Regions from separate parts of the Lactococcus sp. NH2-7C genome, predicted to be linked through region 2. Evidence: riboswitches for the same ligand, from Rfam matches in the RefSeq annotation. Region 2 holds a riboswitch; the other holds the start of a gene.
The links. A riboswitch is a leader RNA that binds a small molecule or an ion and turns the genes downstream of it on or off. The one in region 2 is predicted to bind magnesium.

Region 1: it holds a riboswitch for magnesium, as region 2 does, so the genes downstream of both, mgtA (magnesium-translocating P-type ATPase) here and QJV49_RS03455 (ABC transporter permease subunit) in region 2, are expected to answer to the same signal.

The regions. Positions count from the first base shown of each region.
Region 1 is NZ_CP124538.1:222,439-228,233, forward strand. Features, by position in the region: gene metE (5-methyltetrahydropteroyltriglutamate--homocysteine S-methyltransferase) at 1-111, opposite strand, end outside; gene QJV49_RS01060 (metal-dependent transcriptional regulator) at 266-919, opposite strand; gene mgtA (magnesium-translocating P-type ATPase) at 1,013-3,748, opposite strand; M-box (ykoK) riboswitch at 4,005-4,174, opposite strand; gene dltD (D-alanyl-lipoteichoic acid biosynthesis protein DltD) at 4,236-5,522, opposite strand; gene dltC (D-alanine--poly(phosphoribitol) ligase subunit DltC) at 5,512-5,751, opposite strand; gene dltB (D-alanyl-lipoteichoic acid biosynthesis protein DltB) at 5,795-5,795, opposite strand, start outside.
Region 2 is NZ_CP124538.1:726,338-732,132, forward strand. Features, by position in the region: gene QJV49_RS03450 (ABC transporter ATP-binding protein) at 1-11, opposite strand, end outside; gene QJV49_RS03455 (ABC transporter permease subunit) at 29-1,786, opposite strand; M-box (ykoK) riboswitch at 1,843-2,012, opposite strand; gene arcC (carbamate kinase) at 2,112-3,083, opposite strand; gene aguA (agmatine deiminase) at 3,108-4,208, opposite strand; gene QJV49_RS03470 (APC family permease) at 4,219-5,580, opposite strand; gene ptcA (putrescine carbamoyltransferase) at 5,596-5,795, opposite strand, start outside.

The sequences.
Region 1 (5,795 bases), 500 kb from region 2:
CACTTTTTGTAATTCTTCTTCTGTAATTTCTTTACGAAAATACTTTTCAAGAGCAAATTTTAATTCACGGTTTGAACCGATGCGTGGGAAAGCAATAATTGATTTTTTCATAGTCATAGTCTCCAATTTTTAATAGGTCTATATTATCAAATTTAATAAAACTTTAATAATACATTTTTAATATGATGACCTATAGTTTTAAACTATAGGTTAATCAGAGAACAATAAAAAGCCCAAGTAAATTTCTTGGACTTTTTGTATTTCCTTATCTTCTTCGCATTAAGTGAATTTTATCCTGTAAAAAAGGTGGAATAACAATTGAACTTTCTCTATCTTCTTTAATAATTATTGATTTATCTTCTAATATATCGATTACTTTAATAAGATGTGGAAGAGAAATTTCTAATTTTTTGAAAAAATTTTTTCCTTCCTCCTCTATCACAGTAACATGGTAGGTCTGCTCAATTTGTGCCTCATCAAGCGTTAGTTCCACTTCGTTTTTCACCCAAAATGATTCTGTAGGAATTTCTGAGCCGTGAGGGTCAGTTGCTGGATATCCCATTAAGACATATAGAGATTCAATCAACCTAGGCGATGAAGCATGTTCTAAATTTTCGGCTTCATCGTGTACTTCCTCCATTGTATAACCAACCTTTTCAAAAAGAAAAGTTTCCCAGACCCGATGACTCTTTAAAATAAATCTCGCTTCATGCTTCCCTAAGTCTGTAAGTGATACCCCATAATAAGGTTTATGGATAACAAGTTCTTTTTTGGCTAATCGTTTAATCATTTCAGTGGCGCTTGGTGATGATACTGATAATTTTTGAGCAATGGCATTAATACTAACAGATCCATTATTTTCATTTTTTAGGCTATATATTGCCTTTAGATAGTCTTGTTCATTTTTTGATGTTTTCATTTTTTCACCTTACTTTTCTTGATTTAATTATAGCATAGACTATACCAAAGTAAAATAAAAGTGGGATAAATTATCACCACTTTTATTTTTTATTTAAAGTAATTCACCGTATTTTGAAACAAATATTTTTTTAAATATGGTGACAAGCATCATATACATCACTACTGTTAAAATTAGCCATGGGAAAAAGTTAATTGGTAAAGCCATTAAACCAATTGAATGTCCAAAGCTTGTGAATGGAATGATTGTGAGTCCAATGATTCCCATGAAAGTTAAGATTGTTAATGGAGCCGAAGCACGACTTTGTAAAAATGGAATTTTAGGAGTACGAATCATATGGATAACCAAGGTTTGAGTCCACATTGATTCAGCAAACCAGCCAGTATGGAAGAGCGCGATAAATCCAATATATGCTGTACTTCCAGGAACAAGAGAGCTAAATGGTCCAAATGTCGCTGGACAAATCACAAAGAACATTAGGAGATAAGTTGTAATATCGAATACGGAACTGGTTGGTCCAATCCATAACATGAATTTACTTACAGAACTTGCATCCCATTTTCTTGGAACAACCAAATATTCTTCATCGACATTATCCCAAGGAATAGCGGTACAAGAGAAATCATAGATTAAATTAAGTAAGAGAATATGAATAGATAACATTGGGATAAATGGTAAAAATGCACTAGCGATTAGAACTGAGAACATATTACCAAAGTTAGAACTTGCTGTCATTTTTATATACTTAATCATGTTAGCATAGGTTTTTCTTCCTTCAATAATTCCTTTTTCAAGAACCATTAAATCTTTTTCTAACAAAATTACATCAGCTGACTCTTTGGCAATATCTACAGCACTATCTACTGAAATTCCAACGTCAGATGATTTCATTGCTGCTGCGTCATTAATACCATCTCCCATATAGCCGACACTATTGCCTGAATTTCTAAGTGTTGTTACTATTCTGGCTTTTTGTTGAGGTGATAACTTAGCAAAAACAGAAGCTTCCTTGGCAACCTTTGCCAATTCATTATCATCTAATTGGTCGATATCAGAGCCTAAAATAGTTTTATCAACTGGAAGTCCTACTTGTTTGCAAACTGAACGAGTAACTTTATCGTTATCACCAGTCAAGATTTTAACTGATACCCCATATTTATTGAGTGCTTTGATTGCTTTTGCTGTAGATTCTTTGGGTGGATCTAGAAAGGCAAGATAACCCATTAACACCATTTCAGATTCATCTTGAACCGAGAATGTATCTACTGGTGAAGGATTTGTTTTTTGAGCGACTAAAATCACGCGCATTCCTTCTTCGTTAAGTTCATCAACTTTTTTTAGAATATATGCTCTGAGTTCAGGAGTTAAAGGAACAACATTTTCCTTATCTTCAACCAAAGTACAGATGTCTAACATTTCTTCAGCTGCACCTTTAGTAATCATTTGAGTTTTTGAAGTCGCTCCATTAGTATTATTGCTTTTTACTACAACACTCATCCGACGTCTTTCAAAATCAAAAGGAATTTCATCAACTTTTGTATATTTACTACTTAGACCACCCAGTTCAGGATTTTTATCTTGCTTGGCTTCGGCTCCTTCGATAATTGCCAAATCCATTAAATTTTTTAAACCAGTTTGGTAGTAACTATTCAAAAATCCATGTCTTAATACTCGAATATTTTCTTGCCCATGAATATCTAAATGACGCATTAATACTACTTTATTTTGTGTTAATGTTCCAGTTTTATCAGTGCAGAGAATATTCATTGAACCTAGATTTTGAATAGAATTTAGGTTCTTGATGATTGTTTTTTCTTTTGACATTGTGACTGCACCTTTTGCTAGGCAAGTTGTCACAATCATTGGTAACATTTCTGGTGTTAAACCAACAGCAACTGCTAAAGCAAATAGTGCGGCTTCCATCCAATCACCTTTAGTGAAACCATTGATCAATAAGACAAATGGAACCATAACTAACATAAAGCGAATAAGGACCCATGAAACTGAGTTAACGCCTTTTTCAAAAGTTGTTTTAGTTGAGTCTTCGGTTACACTTTTTGCCATTTCACCAAAAATGGTCGCATCTCCAGTTGCAATTACAATTCCATAAGCACTACCAGAAATGACATTTGAACCCATGAAGGCTAGGTTTACTGATTCTGTGATTGAATCATCTTTTTCATCAGTAGCTAAATCTAGTTTTTCTACTGGTTCGCTTTCACCAGTTAAAGAGGCTTGGCTGATAAATAAGTCTTTTGCTTGAATAATCCTAAGGTCTGCTGGAACCATGTCTCCAGCTGATAGATGGATAATATCGCCTACGAGAACTTCTTCAATAGGAATCTCTTGACTTCCTGATTCTAATCTATGAACGTTTGTCGTCGTCGTAATCATTTTTAAGAGATTCTCAGCAGCATTTCCACTTCTAGTCTCTTGAACGAAACGCAGAATTCCTGAGATTAAAACCATTGTAGTAATGATAATGAGTCCTTGGGGATTTTTCTCACCAGGAGCTGCTAAGATAATATCCGTAAAAGCTGAAACTAATGCTAAGACAAACAATATAATGGTAAAAGGATTGATGAACGCTTGATAAAGCCGTTTAATAAGTGAAGTTTTTTTACCACGCGTAATCGTATTATCTCCATATTGTTCACGAGAGATTTCTACTTGTTCTTCACTTAATCCTTTATTTGATGTTTTAAATTTTTGAAATAGCTCCTCTTTTGTAGAAGTTTTTGCAAATTCTAATCTTGCATTTATTTCATTGTTATCTACAAATGTTGTAGCTCTTTTTGTGTTTTCGAGTGTTTTTCTAATTTTTTTCATTGGTCTGTACCTCATATTCTATAATATTTTTGTCTGTACAGTCCCAAACGTTAGGCACTTTAAAGAAGGTGATAAAAACGGAAAGCTGCTCTTATCACGTTAATTATCTGCGGCCTATCAGGCTCGGGACTATTAATACTCTGGGATTCCATTTCCGTTTTCACCTCCTTTTTAAATATAAAAAACCTTGCCTACAAAACTTAAACGTAGGCAAGGGAATAATTCCAAAAAAGATACCACTACTATAGAGCGAATCAGTTACAAGCTATCGTTCAAGCTTTAGCTCCGCAGGGCAATGTTGTTGCACTATTTCACGCCTTGTTTGTCGACGTGAACTGTTAGAACTGTTAGCCCTCTCATCGTGTCTCCACGACTCTGCGGCAGCAACCCGTATCCCTGCGGTAGCCTCACCTACCGACGATTATGTCATAGACATAACCTTTATTATTATAACTGACATATTCTTTTTTGTCAATCTTTTTTATTTTTAATTTACTATAAACTCTGTTGCACCATTCATTGCCCAATCTTTTGATAAAAATAACGAATTATCAATATGATAGTTGACCTTGCTTGGTGTCTTCATGAATTTTTCAATCGCTTTGTCTGTGGCTAACCAACCTTTAGTACCAAAGTGGACGGTATCTCCAGAGGCATAAGGCGTGTCATACATATCTGTTAAGTCAGCAATTTGATAAAAGCCTTGGCTGCGCAATTGTGTTTTAATTTTAGAGCTGAAATTTTCGAGTGTTGCTTTTGATACTCCTGTGTAAGATGACCATGAGCCATTTACTGGTTGGATAACAAATAAAACGTCATTATTATTTTTTGCAAATACGTTCAAAAGTTGTTGGAAATCCTGATACTCTGGACTTTCTAAATAGGAAACATGCTTTTTAAAATTTTCAAGATGTTTGTATTTAGATTTTATTTTCTTATCCCAAACTTGGTTATTGATTTGAAAAGGATTGTTATTTGAACTATGTTTTCCTTGGTCAACTGCTAATTTTTCTAAGTTTTCAGAGGTTGGATCTTGGGGTAATTCTTTAGCAAACTTATTAATTTTTGGCGTAAGTCCGAGAGGTTGTGCCGTGAATTGTGAAACACTTGAGAAGAGTAAATCTTCTTTTCGCCAAAATTGAAGATTGGTCGCCACAGTCATTTTTTGTAGAGTGGTCAGTGGTTTTTTATCTGCTAGACGTTCTAGAGAATTATAAATCGTCTCTTCAGATTTAAGCGATCTAAATCTTAATAAATGTTTTGCAAGTTGGGTGGTGGTATTTGCTTTAGGGTCTGCTTCTTTTAACCAACCGTAAATCTCACCTTTGGATACAAAGTTTTTCAATTCACTTTCAACAATTCCTTGTTTTGAAAACCATTGTGGACTAATGACAAAAACAATTTTACGATTTTTTAACTCATTTGCCACAGAGTTCATGTAGAAAAAGTGGGTTAAAGTAGTTGTTCCTGGTTGTCCTACTAAAAATGGTGTAAAACCAGAATTGTATTTTTTGAAATAGGCACTTGGGTGAAAAGAATCCACATGTTCCATTTCTGATGAACCAAGAACTGGTAAAAACTCGGGGTCTGAATAGGCTTGTTTTTTAATTGAATAGCCTGTAAAGCTTGGAGTATTTAGTGGTGATTGAGCAAATTTAACAAGTTGGTCTTTTGAGTATTTCATACCAACATTTATTGGGAGAAATATCAGTAAGCCAACAAGGGCTAAAGCTGCAATTAATGGGCCAATGGCTCTAAAGATTTTAATTTTCATCCTTTTTTTCCTGAACACGTGCTGCTATTTTATTTGCTGTATTCCAATCTTCACGGTCCATTTCTGATGGTGGAAGACTGATATCAAAAGCACCTTCTAATTCAACAATGAGCATGATGGCTCTCATTGAATCAAGAATTCCTTCTTCAAACAAATCCATGTCTAAGTCTTCACGGAATTCGTCTGTGCCTGATACGGTTTCGATAATATCAAAAATTTGTTCTTTCATTTTTCTTTCTCCTAATGTTTTTTTATAGTATGCCTAACGACTTT
Region 2 (5,795 bases):
TTCTTTTCCATTCTTATTTCCTCCCTTTTTAATAATGGAATTTTTCTCTAGCATATTTGTAAAGTGGTTGCCAAACGAATATAATACACAATCCTACTACAGCACACATCGCCAAGGTACCAAGTGCTGATTTATCCTTAATCCCATCATTCACAGCAATATATTGCCCTAAACCGGTAACATTTATTGTTTCCTTACCCCACTGCAGGCTTTCCGCTGCTATATCTGCATTCCATGCTGCTCCCGCCGCATTTATGATAGCTGTTATCAAGTATGGAAACATTGATGGAATGAGATAGCGAGTCCACCACTTAAACTTGGATAATGGGAAAATTTTTGTGACTTCTTTTATATCATCTGGTATTGCTAAATACCCAGCAATAACATTGAAAAAGTAATACCATTGACAACCAACCATGATTAGCGGCAAAATCCACCACTCAAGTTGCTTATACCCTAAACTAATAAAAATTACTATGAATGGAGTATATACGTTTGAAGGAATTGACCCAATAACTTGTCCAATTGGTTGGATAAAGCTTAAGCGTATTTTGTTACTTGCAACCCACACCCCGAGAGGTGTAAAAATCGCTGCTGCTATAAGCATTGCTAATACTACCCTCAATGTAGTTAAAATCATTAAGTGAGGGATCATTGAAAAATCTTCATGGGGTAGGAATCTATAAAGTTTAATAGCAGAGATAACAACCGCATATCCTAACAGGATATACCAAATAATTGAAATATATTTTTTTACTTTCCCTAGATATTTAAAAATAAGATTTATCCTAAGAATATACCAAGCTCTAGGTAACTTAAAAATCCAGAAATCTTTTATTTTTTGAATCCATTTCACTAATATTTTTCCAAAATTAGATGGTTTTACTAAATTGTATACAATTGATTTTGGAGGATTACCTTGAGTTGTTCCTTCATCATAACGATAATAATAAGTAGCTTTAACCAAAGGTTGAAAAACTAAGAAATTTAGTATGACGACATTAATAATTAAAGCAATAACAGCGAAACCACAAGCTTTAAAGTCTGCACGATCTAATGCAACTTGAATATAAGAGCCAATTCCTGGCAAAATTAAAGTTTCAGACTTAGGGATTGCGACGGTAACCTGTTCACTTGCAACAATAGCAAACCATGCTGCTGACTGAGATATGACAAGATTCCATAATAGGCCCGGAATTGAATATACAAATTCAAGACGCCAAAATTTTTCCCAAGCATTATATCGAAATTGTGATGTTACTTCTTTCAAATCTTTGGGAACTACTTCCATTATTTGGTAAAGTGACAACATGATGTTCCATGCTTGTCCAGTAAATACTGCAAAAATGGCAAGCGCTTCAGCTCCCATTACATTACCTGGATATAATCCAAGTAAAAATGCAGTAGTAAATGTCATGAACCCTAATAAAGGAACTGATTCTAAGAAATTGACCATCGGCAAAATAATTCTTCTTGCAGTTTTAAACTTAACTGCCAATACACCACAAATAACAGAGAATAAAATTGACCACATCATTCCCACAATCATGCGAAACATTGTTCGCATTGAAAAATAAGCAAGGTTTCCAATAGATAAAAAATCGTGCATTTTCTTGACATCATCCACTGAACTTTGAGACGGTAACGATGAAAGGGGTTGGTTAATTGTTATTTGCGTCACAATAAGAATAAATGCAAACAAACAAATAATACCAATTAAAATAAAATCACCCATAATAGATTTTACTTTTGGTTGTTTTGTATCAAGATATTTTCTTCTTGACATAAAAAGCCTCCTTTTCATATAAAGGGAGGCTCTCAAAATCAATAGATTATTAGTCTATTTAATCACGACATTTGAGTTTTGGCTTTCTGAGACGTAAGAAATGATATTTCTAGTTATCTTGGAAAAGCCTTGATTCGACTAGTCCTGCTTTACCCATTATTGTCTCTCGACAGTTTTGAGCGATAACCTATGTTCTTCAGAGTAACCTCACCTAATATGATTAGTTTTTATTTACTACAAAAAAAGTATAGCACTAGCTATACTTTTTGTCAAATTAAAATGGGCATCCTATGTAAATTTCTTTTTATTTCAAATTTGAAATAAATTATTTTGAAAAAAATTTTAAAATTAAATCGGGGACAATCCGTGTTCCTGCTCCAGTTTTGACAAAGTTTTCCACATTTTCAAGTGAAGTAATCGTGGCTTGTTTACCAGTATTTTCGACAAAAGCGACAGCTGCTGCCACTTTTGGTTTCATAGAACCTGGCGCAAAATAACCTTCTTCTAGATATTGATGCATTTCGCTAACTGGTACTATTCCTAGAGCTTTTTGATTGGGTTTACCAAAATTTAAAAAGACATCACCGACAGAGGTAAAAATAACTAGTTCATCAGCATCAACAAGTTCTGCTAATTTTGCTGCCGAAAAATCTTTATCAATTACCGCTTCGACTCCTTGATATCCCTTATTTTTTTCAATAACAGGAATCCCTCCGCCACCAGATACCGTGACCAAAGCTGATGATTCTAACAATGGTTTAATTGCGTTAGCCTCAACAATTTTGAGAGGTAAAGGTGAAGGAACTACTCTTCGGTAACCTCGTCCAGAATCCTCAATCAATTTCCAATCTGGATATTGAGTCTGAATATTTTTAGCCTCTTCTTGGCTATAAAAGGGCCCAATAGGTTTTGTCGGATTTTTAAAAGCCTCATCATTAGCATCTACTACTGTCCTTGTCACTACAGAAACAAAAGGAACTTCAGACATTCCATTATTCGCAAGAGCCTCTGTAAAAGCTTGGGCCATCCAATAACCAATTTGTCCTTGAGTCATAGCAACAGCTGTATCAAGTGGCATTGCCGGATTTTTAACTGAATTACTTTCAAGTTGTTGCAAAAGCAAATTACCAACTTGAGGTCCATTTCCATGAATGATAACCATTTCAACATCATTGTCTTTTATTAAAGGCATCAATTGTTCGGCAGTCTTATTAAGTGCCATAGATTGTGCTTGCGCTGTAGGGTCGCTAGTTAAAATAGCATTCCCCCCTAGAGCAACTACAATACGTTTTGCCATCTTCTGTTAAATCCTCTCTACACCTTATTTGGCTTTAGGCTGTTGTTGAGTAATACAATGGATATTTCCTCCACCATAAACTACTTCAACAGTGTTTACACCAACTATTTCACGGTCTGGAAACATCTCTTGAACTTGTTTTAATGCTAGAGCATCATTTTCATCACCATATTGTGGTACGATAACTCCTTTGTTTGTAATTAAAAAGTTCATATAAGAAGCAATACAAATATCTCCATCTTCACGTGGCATGGTTCCTTCAACTGTATCAATTCTAAATTGTTTTTTAATCGTTACATTTTTAGCTGGACAAGTCAATTTATGAACTTTAAGTTGGCGTCCTTTAGCATCTTTCATTTGGCTCAAGCGTTTATAGGCATCTTGGGCAGCTTCATAAAAAGGTGATTTCTCATCATCAGTATAAATACATGCAACTTCCCCTGGTGCTACGAAGCAAGCAACATCGTCTACGTGACCATTTGTTTCTTCTGGGTCAATTCCATCCCCAAGCCAAAGAATTTTTTCAGCATTCAGATGTTCTTTAAGTTTATTTTCAATGTGCTCTTTGCTCATGTGAGGATTGCGTCCTTCAGACAAAAGGCACATCTCAGTGGTCAAAACTGTTCCTTGACCGTCAACATGGAATGAACCTCCTTCAAGAACAAAGTCATCGGTCCGATAAGAGTCAACACGTTCTAATTCACAAACTTTTTGTGCCACTAGATCATCTTGGTCCCAAGGAAAATATAGACCATCAACAAGTCCACCCCAAGCATTAAAAGTCCAATCATTTGCTCGAAGTTCACCCTTATCATTAATAACAAAACTTGGCCCACAGTCACGGACCCAAGAATCGTTGTTAGAGACTTCAAGCACACGTACATCAGCGGGTAATTGATAACGAGCATTTTGATATTGCGCTTGTGAAACTAACATTGTTACTGGTGTAAATCTACTGATTGCTTTAGCGACATTAGTAAAGGCAACCTGAACAGGTTTCGCTCCATCACGCCAGTTATCTGGACGTTCGGGCCAAATCATAAAAATTTGATCTTGAGCTTCAAATTCACCAGGCATCCGAAAACCATCTTCTTTTGGTGTTGTACCAATAATACGTTTTGCCATTTTTTCTCTCCTATTTTTTTATTTTTTTAAATTTAATAATTAATTCACCAATCACAATAAAAATAATTGCGCCAATTGTAATCGGTAATTGTTCTATCAATGATGCCTTATCATATTGTAAGGGGATGGCTGTAAAAATTAGTGATATGATAATAATAATCATTGGTAAGGCCATGTATCCTTTCAAGATTCCGTCACTACCACTCACTCTAAATGGACGTGGAGTGTCAGGGTCAATCTTACGTAATTTATAAAATGCGGGGAAAACCGGAATATAACTCAATAAAAATAGAACCAAATTTAATGAGAAGAATGACCAGAACAAATCTTGATTGGGTAATAAAGGCGCAATCACTACAATAAGTGTAGCTACAATCCCATTCATCAAAGCTGCACCCCAAGAAATTCCATTAGAAGCACGTCTTTTCGAAAAGAATTTAGGCATGTCACCATTATCAGCGGCATAACTAGCAATATTATTAACTCCTTGCGACCAAGAAACCATATTACCCACTAAAGTCAGCATAAACAAGAAAGCAATTAAACTAATGAACCAACCTGTTGGTGTACCTAGCATCACTTGGAAACTATCTACTAATCCCGAACTTGTTGATAATTTATCGGTTGGAATGGCAACACCGATTCCAAAGGCCGAAAACATATAAATCGCTGCAATTACAATACCACCAATGATGATTGATTGTGGGATTTGTTTCTTAGGATTTTCCATACTGTCAGCAAAAGTACAAATGACTTCAAACCCCAGTAAGTTAAAAATGATTACTGAGATAAATGATAGACTATGCAAATCAAAACTTGGAAGTAATGATGCTAAAGTATAATGGTTTGCTACTCCCTTAGTCAAAGCTGAATAAACTCCTAAGGCTCCTAATGCTAATGCTAAGAATACCTTAATTACCGCGCCGCCATTTAAAATCCAAACGCTATCACTTACTGGATATAAACTAATCAAAACAATAACCCAGATGAAAATTAATTCAATTAATAGCGAAATACCTGTGTTTAATTGAAAACCAAATATTGTATGCAATAAATCAGGACAAAGTACAGCAAGTGAAGCCATCCATAATGGGAAGTTTACCCAATAAAACCATGAAGCACGCGCTCCCCAACGATGTCCAAAGGCTTTTGTAATCCAATCATAAAGTCCTCCTTCACCAGTATAAGTTGTTCCGAGTTCAGATGTAATTAGACCATAAGGTAAGAGAAAAGCAATGATGAGAACAATCCACCAAAAGAACTGCGAGTTACCAATAGCAGCAACCGGTGCTGCTGCTTCGGCAACAAAAACAACACAAATGACAGAAAGAATAGCACTAAAGAGACTAAATTTTTTCTTTCCATTTTCCATAAATGATACACTTTCTTATTTGGCTAAGTAAGCCTCTAACTCAGCCTTAGCTTTCGCTTGTGCTTTCAAATCATAAGGATTTTTTTCAGCATAATCAGACATCAACCAAACAAGGAGGGCACGAATTGAAGTCAAGCGATTTTCGGCTTCGTCAAAACAAATTGAGTTTGGACCATCGATAACCGCATCAACAACTTCTTCCCCTCTTGAAGCTG